DNA from 2 places in the Pseudomonas sp. XP1 genome. Region 1 is predicted to be linked to the other one. Evidence: riboswitches for the same ligand, from Rfam matches in the RefSeq annotation. Region 1 holds a riboswitch; the other holds the start of a gene.
The links. Region 1 has a riboswitch for thiamine pyrophosphate ahead of thiC (phosphomethylpyrimidine synthase ThiC). Riboswitches for the same ligand answer to the same signal wherever they lie in the genome.
Positions count from the first base shown of each region.

Region 2: it holds a riboswitch for thiamine pyrophosphate, as region 1 does, so the genes downstream of both, ACK1U9_RS16005 (TenA family protein) here and thiC (phosphomethylpyrimidine synthase ThiC) in region 1, are expected to answer to the same signal.

Region 1 is NZ_JBNRIJ010000030.1:19,947-23,803, forward strand. Features, by position in the region: gene ACK1U9_RS20670 (TolC family outer membrane protein) at 1-1,145, opposite strand, end outside; TPP riboswitch at 1,305-1,411, shown strand; gene thiC (phosphomethylpyrimidine synthase ThiC) at 1,566-3,446, shown strand; gene cytX (putative hydroxymethylpyrimidine transporter CytX) at 3,612-3,857, shown strand, end outside.
Region 2 is NZ_JBNRIJ010000017.1:18,499-22,355, forward strand. Features, by position in the region: gene tenA (thiaminase II) at 1-273, opposite strand, end outside; gene ACK1U9_RS16005 (TenA family protein) at 270-917, opposite strand; TPP riboswitch at 997-1,111, opposite strand; gene ACK1U9_RS16010 (Ig-like domain-containing protein) at 1,353-3,857, shown strand, end outside.

The DNA.
Region 1 (3,857 bases):
GAGATGATCGACTGCTTGCGCGCCTGCACCTGTTCCACGTCGGTGTTTACCGCGCGGTGCAGGTTGCGGGTGTTTTCCACCACCTGGCGGCGCAGGCTTTCACGCTGCTGTTCGCTCTGGCTCAGGCGCTGGTAGGCCTCGCGCACCTGCGAACTGGTCAGGCCGCCGCTGTAGATCGGGATGTTCAACTGCAGGCCGATGCTGGTCTGCTCGACGTCGCCGCTATAGCGCGAAACGGGGGCCGGTGCGGGGTTGGTGAAACCGAAGTTGTCGTTGTCACCCTTCTGATACTTGGCAACCGCGTCCAGGGTCGGCGCATGGCCGGCCTTGCGCTGGCGCAGGGTTTCCTCGGCAGCGACGACCGCGTGGTTGGTGGCCAGCAGGTTGAGGTTCTGGCGCCCGGCGGTTTCGACCCAGGCCTTGGCGTCGTTGGGTGTAGGGACCTGCACCGGCAAGGTATGGACCACGCCTTGAATCGACGTGTATTCCCGGTTGGTCAGGGTTACCAGGGCCTCGAAGGCATCCTGTACCTGGCGCTCGGCAATGATCCGGTTGGCCCGCGCCGTGTCGTAGCTGGCCTGGGATTGCAGCACGTCGGTCTTGTCGGAGAGGCCGACGTCGAATCGTTCGTTGGACTGGTCCAGCTGGCGCTTGAAGGCAGCTTCCTCGGCCTTGGTCGCGGCCAGGTTGTCCTGGGCACGGAGCACGGCGAAGTAATTCTGCGCGGTTTGCAGGATCAGGTTCTGCTCGGTCGCCGACAGCTCCAGCGCCGCCTGTTCGTTGACCGCCTCGGCCGCCTGCAACTGGAACCAGCGGTCAGCGCGGAAGATAGGTTGCGCCAGGGTCGCACTCCAGGTATTGCCGCTGCGGTTGCTGGTGGCCGATGGTTCGTCCAGCTTGGTGCGGGTGTTCAGCATTTCGGCACCGGCCGAAAGGTTAGGCAGCAACCCGGCGCGAGCCTGTGGTACCACTTCACGGCGGGCGCCGTAATCGGCGCGGGCTGCAGCCAGGTCAGCGTTATTGTCGACCGCTTCCTGGTAGACGCTGACCAGGTCGGTCTTGACTGTTTGGGGCACGTCCGCTGCCCAGACCACTCCGTTGGACGCACAAGACACGGCTATCGCCAGTGAGAGTTTGCGCAGCATAGAGGCAATCCTTGTACGAAATTTAATTACTGAACTGTTGAGTATCGATCGACGGGCCAGTGTAGTGCCATGCGCCCCCGGCAACAATCGCTCGAGTGCCTTTCATCATCCGCGTATTTACCCGCTTGGCTTTGCCGACCACTCCAGTCTAGACTGCGCATGTTCTTGTCGGGGTGCCTTGAAGCAAAGGCTGAGATCGCAAAGTTGCGGATCCCGTTGAACCTGATCAGGTTAGCGCCTGCGTAGGGAACAAGATTGCTCGCCTTCCCGTGGAGCCTCTTGTGCCAGGTCCGGGAATGTCACAGCTGCATGCAGCTTCAGGCACCCTCATATCCGGCACTGCACCCATCAAGGGTGCGTCCGCGCCTTTCAGGTTCACCCCGACATTCCACTGCTAGGAAGCCGTCTGGAGAGCCTGTGATGACCAAACAAGAAAAAGCGATCAACCTCAGCGAATCGGCACAAGTCGATCAGCAGTCCGTGCAACCGTTCCCGCGTTCGCGCAAGGTGTATGTCGAAGGCTCGCGCCCGGACATCCGCGTGCCCATGCGTGAAATCAGCCTGGACGACACCCCGACCGATTTCGGTGGCGAGTCCAATGCCCCTGTGCTGGTCTACGACACTTCCGGCCCGTATACCGACCCCAACGTTGTCATCGATGTGCGCAAGGGCCTGGCCGATGTGCGTTCGGCGTGGATCGAAGCACGCGGTGACACCGAGCGCCTGGCCGGCCTGAGCTCGCACTTCGGCCAGCAGCGCCTGAACGATGCCGAACTGGCCAAGCTGCGTTTCGCCCACGTGCGCAACCCGCGCCGTGCCAAGGCCGGCGCCAACGTCTCGCAGATGCACTATGCCCGTCAGGGCATCATCACCGCCGAGATGGAATACGTGGCCATTCGCGAAAACATGAAGCTGCAAGAGGCGCGCGCCGCCGGCCTGCTCGACGAGCAGCACGCCGGTCACAGCTTTGGGGCCAACATCCCGAAAGAAATCACCCCCGAGTTCGTTCGCCAGGAAATCGCCCGTGGTCGCGCGATCATCCCGGCCAACATCAACCACCCGGAATTGGAACCGATGATCATCGGCCGCAACTTCCTGGTGAAGATCAACGGCAACATCGGCAACAGCGCCCTGGGTTCCTCTATTGAGGAAGAAGTGGCCAAGCTGACCTGGGGCATCCGCTGGGGTTCGGACACGGTCATGGACCTGTCCACCGGCAAGCACATTCACGAAACCCGTGAGTGGATCATCCGCAACTCGCCGGTGCCGATTGGTACCGTGCCGATCTACCAGGCCCTGGAAAAGGTCAACGGCGTGGCCGAAGACCTGACCTGGGAGCTGTTCCGCGACACCCTGATCGAGCAGGCCGAGCAGGGCGTGGACTACTTCACCATCCACGCTGGTGTGCTGCTGCGTTATGTACCGCTGACTGCCAAGCGCGTCACCGGTATCGTCAGCCGTGGTGGCTCGATCATGGCCAAGTGGTGCCTGGCGCACCACAAGGAAAACTTCCTGTACACCCACTTCGACGAAATCTGCGAAATCATGAAGGCCTACGACGTCAGCTTCTCGCTGGGCGACGGCCTGCGTCCCGGCTCGATTGCCGACGCCAACGATGCCGCGCAGTTCGGTGAGCTGGAAACCCTCGGCGAGCTGACCAAGATCGCCTGGAAGCACGATGTTCAGTGCATGATCGAAGGCCCGGGCCACGTGCCGATGCAGCTGATCAAGGAAAACATGGACAAGCAGCTGGAGTGCTGCGACGAGGCGCCGTTCTACACCCTCGGCCCGCTGACCACCGATATCGCTCCTGGCTACGACCACATCACCTCGGGCATTGGTGCGGCGATGATCGGCTGGTTCGGTTGCGCCATGCTCTGCTACGTCACGCCCAAGGAGCACCTGGGCCTGCCAAACAAGGATGACGTGAAGACCGGCATCATCACCTACAAGATCGCCGCTCATGCCGCCGACCTTGCCAAGGGCCACCCGGGTGCGCAGATTCGTGACAACGCCTTGTCCAAGGCACGCTTCGAGTTCCGTTGGGAAGACCAGTTCAACCTCGGCCTGGACCCGGACACCGCCCGTGCCTACCACGACGAGACCCTGCCGAAGGAATCGGCCAAGGTTGCGCACTTCTGCTCGATGTGCGGGCCGAAGTTCTGCTCGATGAAGATTACCCAGGAAGTGCGTGAATACGCTGCCAAGATCGAAACCGTGGATGTGACGGTCGAGCAAGGCATGCGCGAACAGGCCGAGCGGTTCCGCCAGGAAGGCAGCCAGCTGTATCACAAAGTCTAAGACCGCTGGGGCCGCTTTGCGGCCCTTTCGCGACGCAAGGCCGCTCCCACAGGGACTGCGCAAGGCTTGAGGCCAGCGCGGTTTTTGTGGGAGCGGCCTTGTGTCGCGATACGAGGACGCAGTCCTCGCCAGGAACACCAACAACATTGCCGGCGAGCGCCAACCATGACATCTCCCAGCCAATTCTCCCCCGACCACCCGGTCCCAATCGCCCAGCGTATCTTCGGCGCCCGCGACCTGTTCTCGCTATGGTTCTCCCTCGGCATCGGCCTGATGGTGCTGCAGGTCGGCGCCATGCTCGCCCCTGGCCTGGGCCTTGCCGGCGCAGTGCTGGCCATCGCTCTGGGCACCGGTGTGGGTGTGCTGTTGCTGGGGGCTGCCGGTGTCATTGGCAGCGATACCGGCCTGTCG
Region 2 (3,857 bases), on a different contig from region 1:
GCACAGGCGCAAGTGCAGCTCGGTTTCATCCAGAATCGCCGCCAGCCCGGCCTGCGCGGCGCGGATGTCGGCCGGGCGCCGGCTCTTGTAGGCGGCCAGCGCCCAGGCGCGGGCGAACTGGATGAGGAACAGGTAATCCTGTACCAGATAGGTGCGAAAGGCGGCTTCGCTCAACGTACCCTCGCCCATCTGGCGCACGAATTCGTGGTCGACGTAGCTGTTCCACTGCGGCGTGGCGGCAGCCTTGAGGCGGTCGAAGATATCCATGCTCATTTTTCCTCCGGGTAGACGGCATCGAAGAAGGCCAGCTCCAGCGCCACGGTGCGCAGGTAGAAGTCAGCTGCCAGCGCGGCTTCCTGCGGGCCGACCCGGTCGAGTTCGGCTTGCAGGAAGGCAACGAAGTCCTGGAATGCCGGGTTGTCGTGCAGGGTGATCCATTCGGCATGGACGAAGTTGTCCGGCATCGGTTTTGGCGCCTTCAGCGCCCAGTCCAGGTACAGGCCTTCGGCGACGTTGAGTACTGCCAGTGCGGCCGCATAGGACCGGGTGGCCGCCGCTTCGCGCATGATCGCCTTGAAGCCTGCGGTTGGCACGGTGTCGGCCGGTTCGCTGCGTTGCGTGGGGCTCACCCCCAGGGCCTCGAAGGCGCGCAGGAAGTAGGTGTTCTCGTCACTGGAGATCATCCCGGCAAAGCGGCCGAAGCGCAGGCGCGCCTCGAACGTGTCGGCGGTGGCGATGGCCGCGCCCAGCAGGGTCAGGAAGCTGTCGAGGAAGCGGTGGTCCTGCACCAGGTAGTCGACCATGATCGGGTCCGGCAGGCTGCCATCGCACAATTGGGTGACGAAGCGGTGGCCAACGGCCGCCGACCAGGTCGGCTCGCTGCGGCGGCGCAGGGACTGGCTGAAGCGTTCGGTCATGTTGCTGTCCTTGATGGAGAGTGACAGCGAGACCGCGGTGGTTGGCATGGACGGGCCTCGCAGTGAGGCCGGCAAAAAGGCAGGTTTCAAGTCCCATCCCTTCGCCGGCATGATCCGGATCAGGTTCGAAGGGTCACCGCGCTGCAGCGTCCAGCGGTTTCTCAGCCCGTTGCCGGGCTCCCCTTGGTGGCGCTCAGGTATACCCCAGGGCGCCGCTGCTGTCACCACCCAATCTGGGGGAAATGGGTGACCCACAAGTGGGGGGCTCACCCATTTTTGACGCCATGGCCATTAGCTCACATCAGGCGCCACAAGGGTTTGTTTAGAAACACATTCCTCGCATTTGGGTTGGCACAGCCGTTGCTCCAGCCCCAAAAACGGGCAAAACGCCACTGATGGCTGAAAGCCATAAGGCCGCGAGCGAGGCATAAGGCAATGAAAACACCTGCCGTGATCCACCCTGCCAGGCATGCATTCCAGCTATCCACCCTCACCACGCTGATGCTCGGCCTCGGGCTGGTGACGGCGACCGCCGCTCCCCTCGACGACAACAGCATGCCACCGCCGACCGACCCGTCGGCCTACACTGACCAGCCAGCCGACCCGACAAAGGCCTTGCTGGACCTGTTCAACATGCCGCCGGCCAACCAAGGTTCGCTGGAGCTGACCAATGGCGTGTACGGCAACCGCGACACGGTAAGCGCCAACAATGTGTTGCCACCGGCCCTGCAAACCGACAACAAATACCCCACCAATGGCAAGCCCAGCCCGCTGTTCGGGGCACTGCCGTTTACCCAGCAGCTACTGCTGTTCGAGGAATTCGGCACGGAAAAACTCGACCCCACGCTGCCGCCGCCAACCCTGACCTTCCCGGTGCCCACCCTGGGTGCGGCACCGGCGCAGGACCCCAACGTGGTTGCGCGCAGCGGCCCTAGCGGCACGGCCCTGGAAGCCTTCCTCAAACAGCCGGGCCTGTACCCGTTCCCGACCCAGTATTCCAATGTGCTCGACCGCAACCCGTGGAAGGCGCAGATTGAAATGTTCCTCAACCGCCAGCCGGTCGGCTCGCCGGCGGAAGGCCGGCCACCAGGAAAAGGCTGGTCGCACCAGCGGTGGAACGAGTTCTACCCGCAGGCGGGCTTCAAGACCGCCCAGGCTGGTGCACGCATCAACCAAGGACTGCGTGACCGCAAGCAACTGCACAACTATGCAGTCGGTGAATTTGCCCCGGGAGGTCTGTACTACCAGACCTCTGACATCCCGAACACGCTCGGCACCACCAAGGGCATCGACACCCGATTCCATCCGAAGATGCCATTGCAAAACCACAAATCGGTATGGACCTTCGACGGTACGTTCCCGCCCAAACTGCTGATGGCGCGCCATGGTCAGCCGATCCTGATGCGCCATTACAACGCCCTGCCGATCGACCCAGCAGCCAACAACGGCTTTGGCCTGCACACCCTCTCCACCCACGAGCACAACGGCCATTCGCCGGCCGAGAGCGATGGCTATGCCAATGCCTACTTCTTCCCCGGCCAGTATTACGATTACCGCTGGCCGTTGCAGCTGGCTGGTTACGACACCATCAACACCCGCGCCCAGGACCCACGCGCGGCGTTCCCCTGCTCGCCGGGGGAAACGCTGTTCGTCAATGACGCCTCGCCAGGGCTGAAAACCTGCCAGAACGGCAGCATCAAGATCCGTGGTGACTGGCGCGAAACCATGAGCACCCATTGGTTCCACGACCACATGATGGATTTCACGGCACAGAACGTCTACAAAGGCAACGCCGTGATGATGAACTACTACAGTGCCCTGGACCGCGGCAACGAGGCCCTGCAGGATGGCGTCAACCTGCGTTTCCCCAGTGGCTCGGGCATGCCGTGGGGCAACCGCGACTACGACGTCAACCTGGTGATCGCCGACAAGGCCTGGGATGCCAACGGCCAGCTGTGGTTCAACCCGTTCAACACAGATGGCTTCCTCGGCGACCAGATCCTGGTCAACTGGCAGTACCGGCCCACGCTCAAGGTGCGCGCGCGCAGCTACCGCTTCCGTATCCTGAACGGCTCGGTGTCGCGCTACTTCAAGTTCGCCGTGGTGCGTGAAATTGCCGGTACCAGTGGCGAATTCAAAGGCCCCACCGGCTCCAACCTGTCGTATGCGCGAGTGCCGTTCCACATGATCGCCAACGACGGCAACATCATGGAACACACCGTTCCGTTCGACGGTACCCTGGACCTCAACGGTGACGGCAACCTGCAGGACAACAACGGCATCCTGCCGCTGCAAGGCATTGCCGAGCGCTACGACATCATCATCAACTTCGCCAAGAACGGCATCAAGGTCGGCGACAAGCTGTACTTCGTCAACCTCGAGGAGCACCAGAGCGGCAAGGGGCCGGAAGGCGCCATCTCGCTGGCCGACGTGCTGTCGGAAAAGTACAAGCCAGTGATCAAGCAGACCACCAAAGGCCCGCGTTGGGAAAATGGTGATCCAGCAATCGGTAAGTTCCTGCAACTAGTGGTACAGCCCTACAGCGGTCAGGACTTGAGCATGAACCCGGCAGACTATGAGCCCGCCAAACCAGGGAAGGCTGCAGGCATGAAGATGCTGCCGCTGCCGATCGACCGCAACTCTGCCACCGACCAGGCCAAACTCCAGGCTGCCCGCCACCGCGAGTTCATCTTCGGTCGCTCCGACGGTACCGACACCCAGCCCTGGACCATCAAGACCGATGGCGGCTTTGGCTACTCCATGGACCCACGGCGCATCAGCGCGGCGCCACAGCTGGCCCAGCAGTCGACCGACGGCGGTTTCAGCGGCGACGGCACCCTGGAAGTGTGGAAGATCATCAACGGCGGCAATGGCTGGAGCCACCCGGTGCATGTGCACTTCGAGGAAGGCGTGGTCCTCAGCCGCGACGGCAAGGCACCG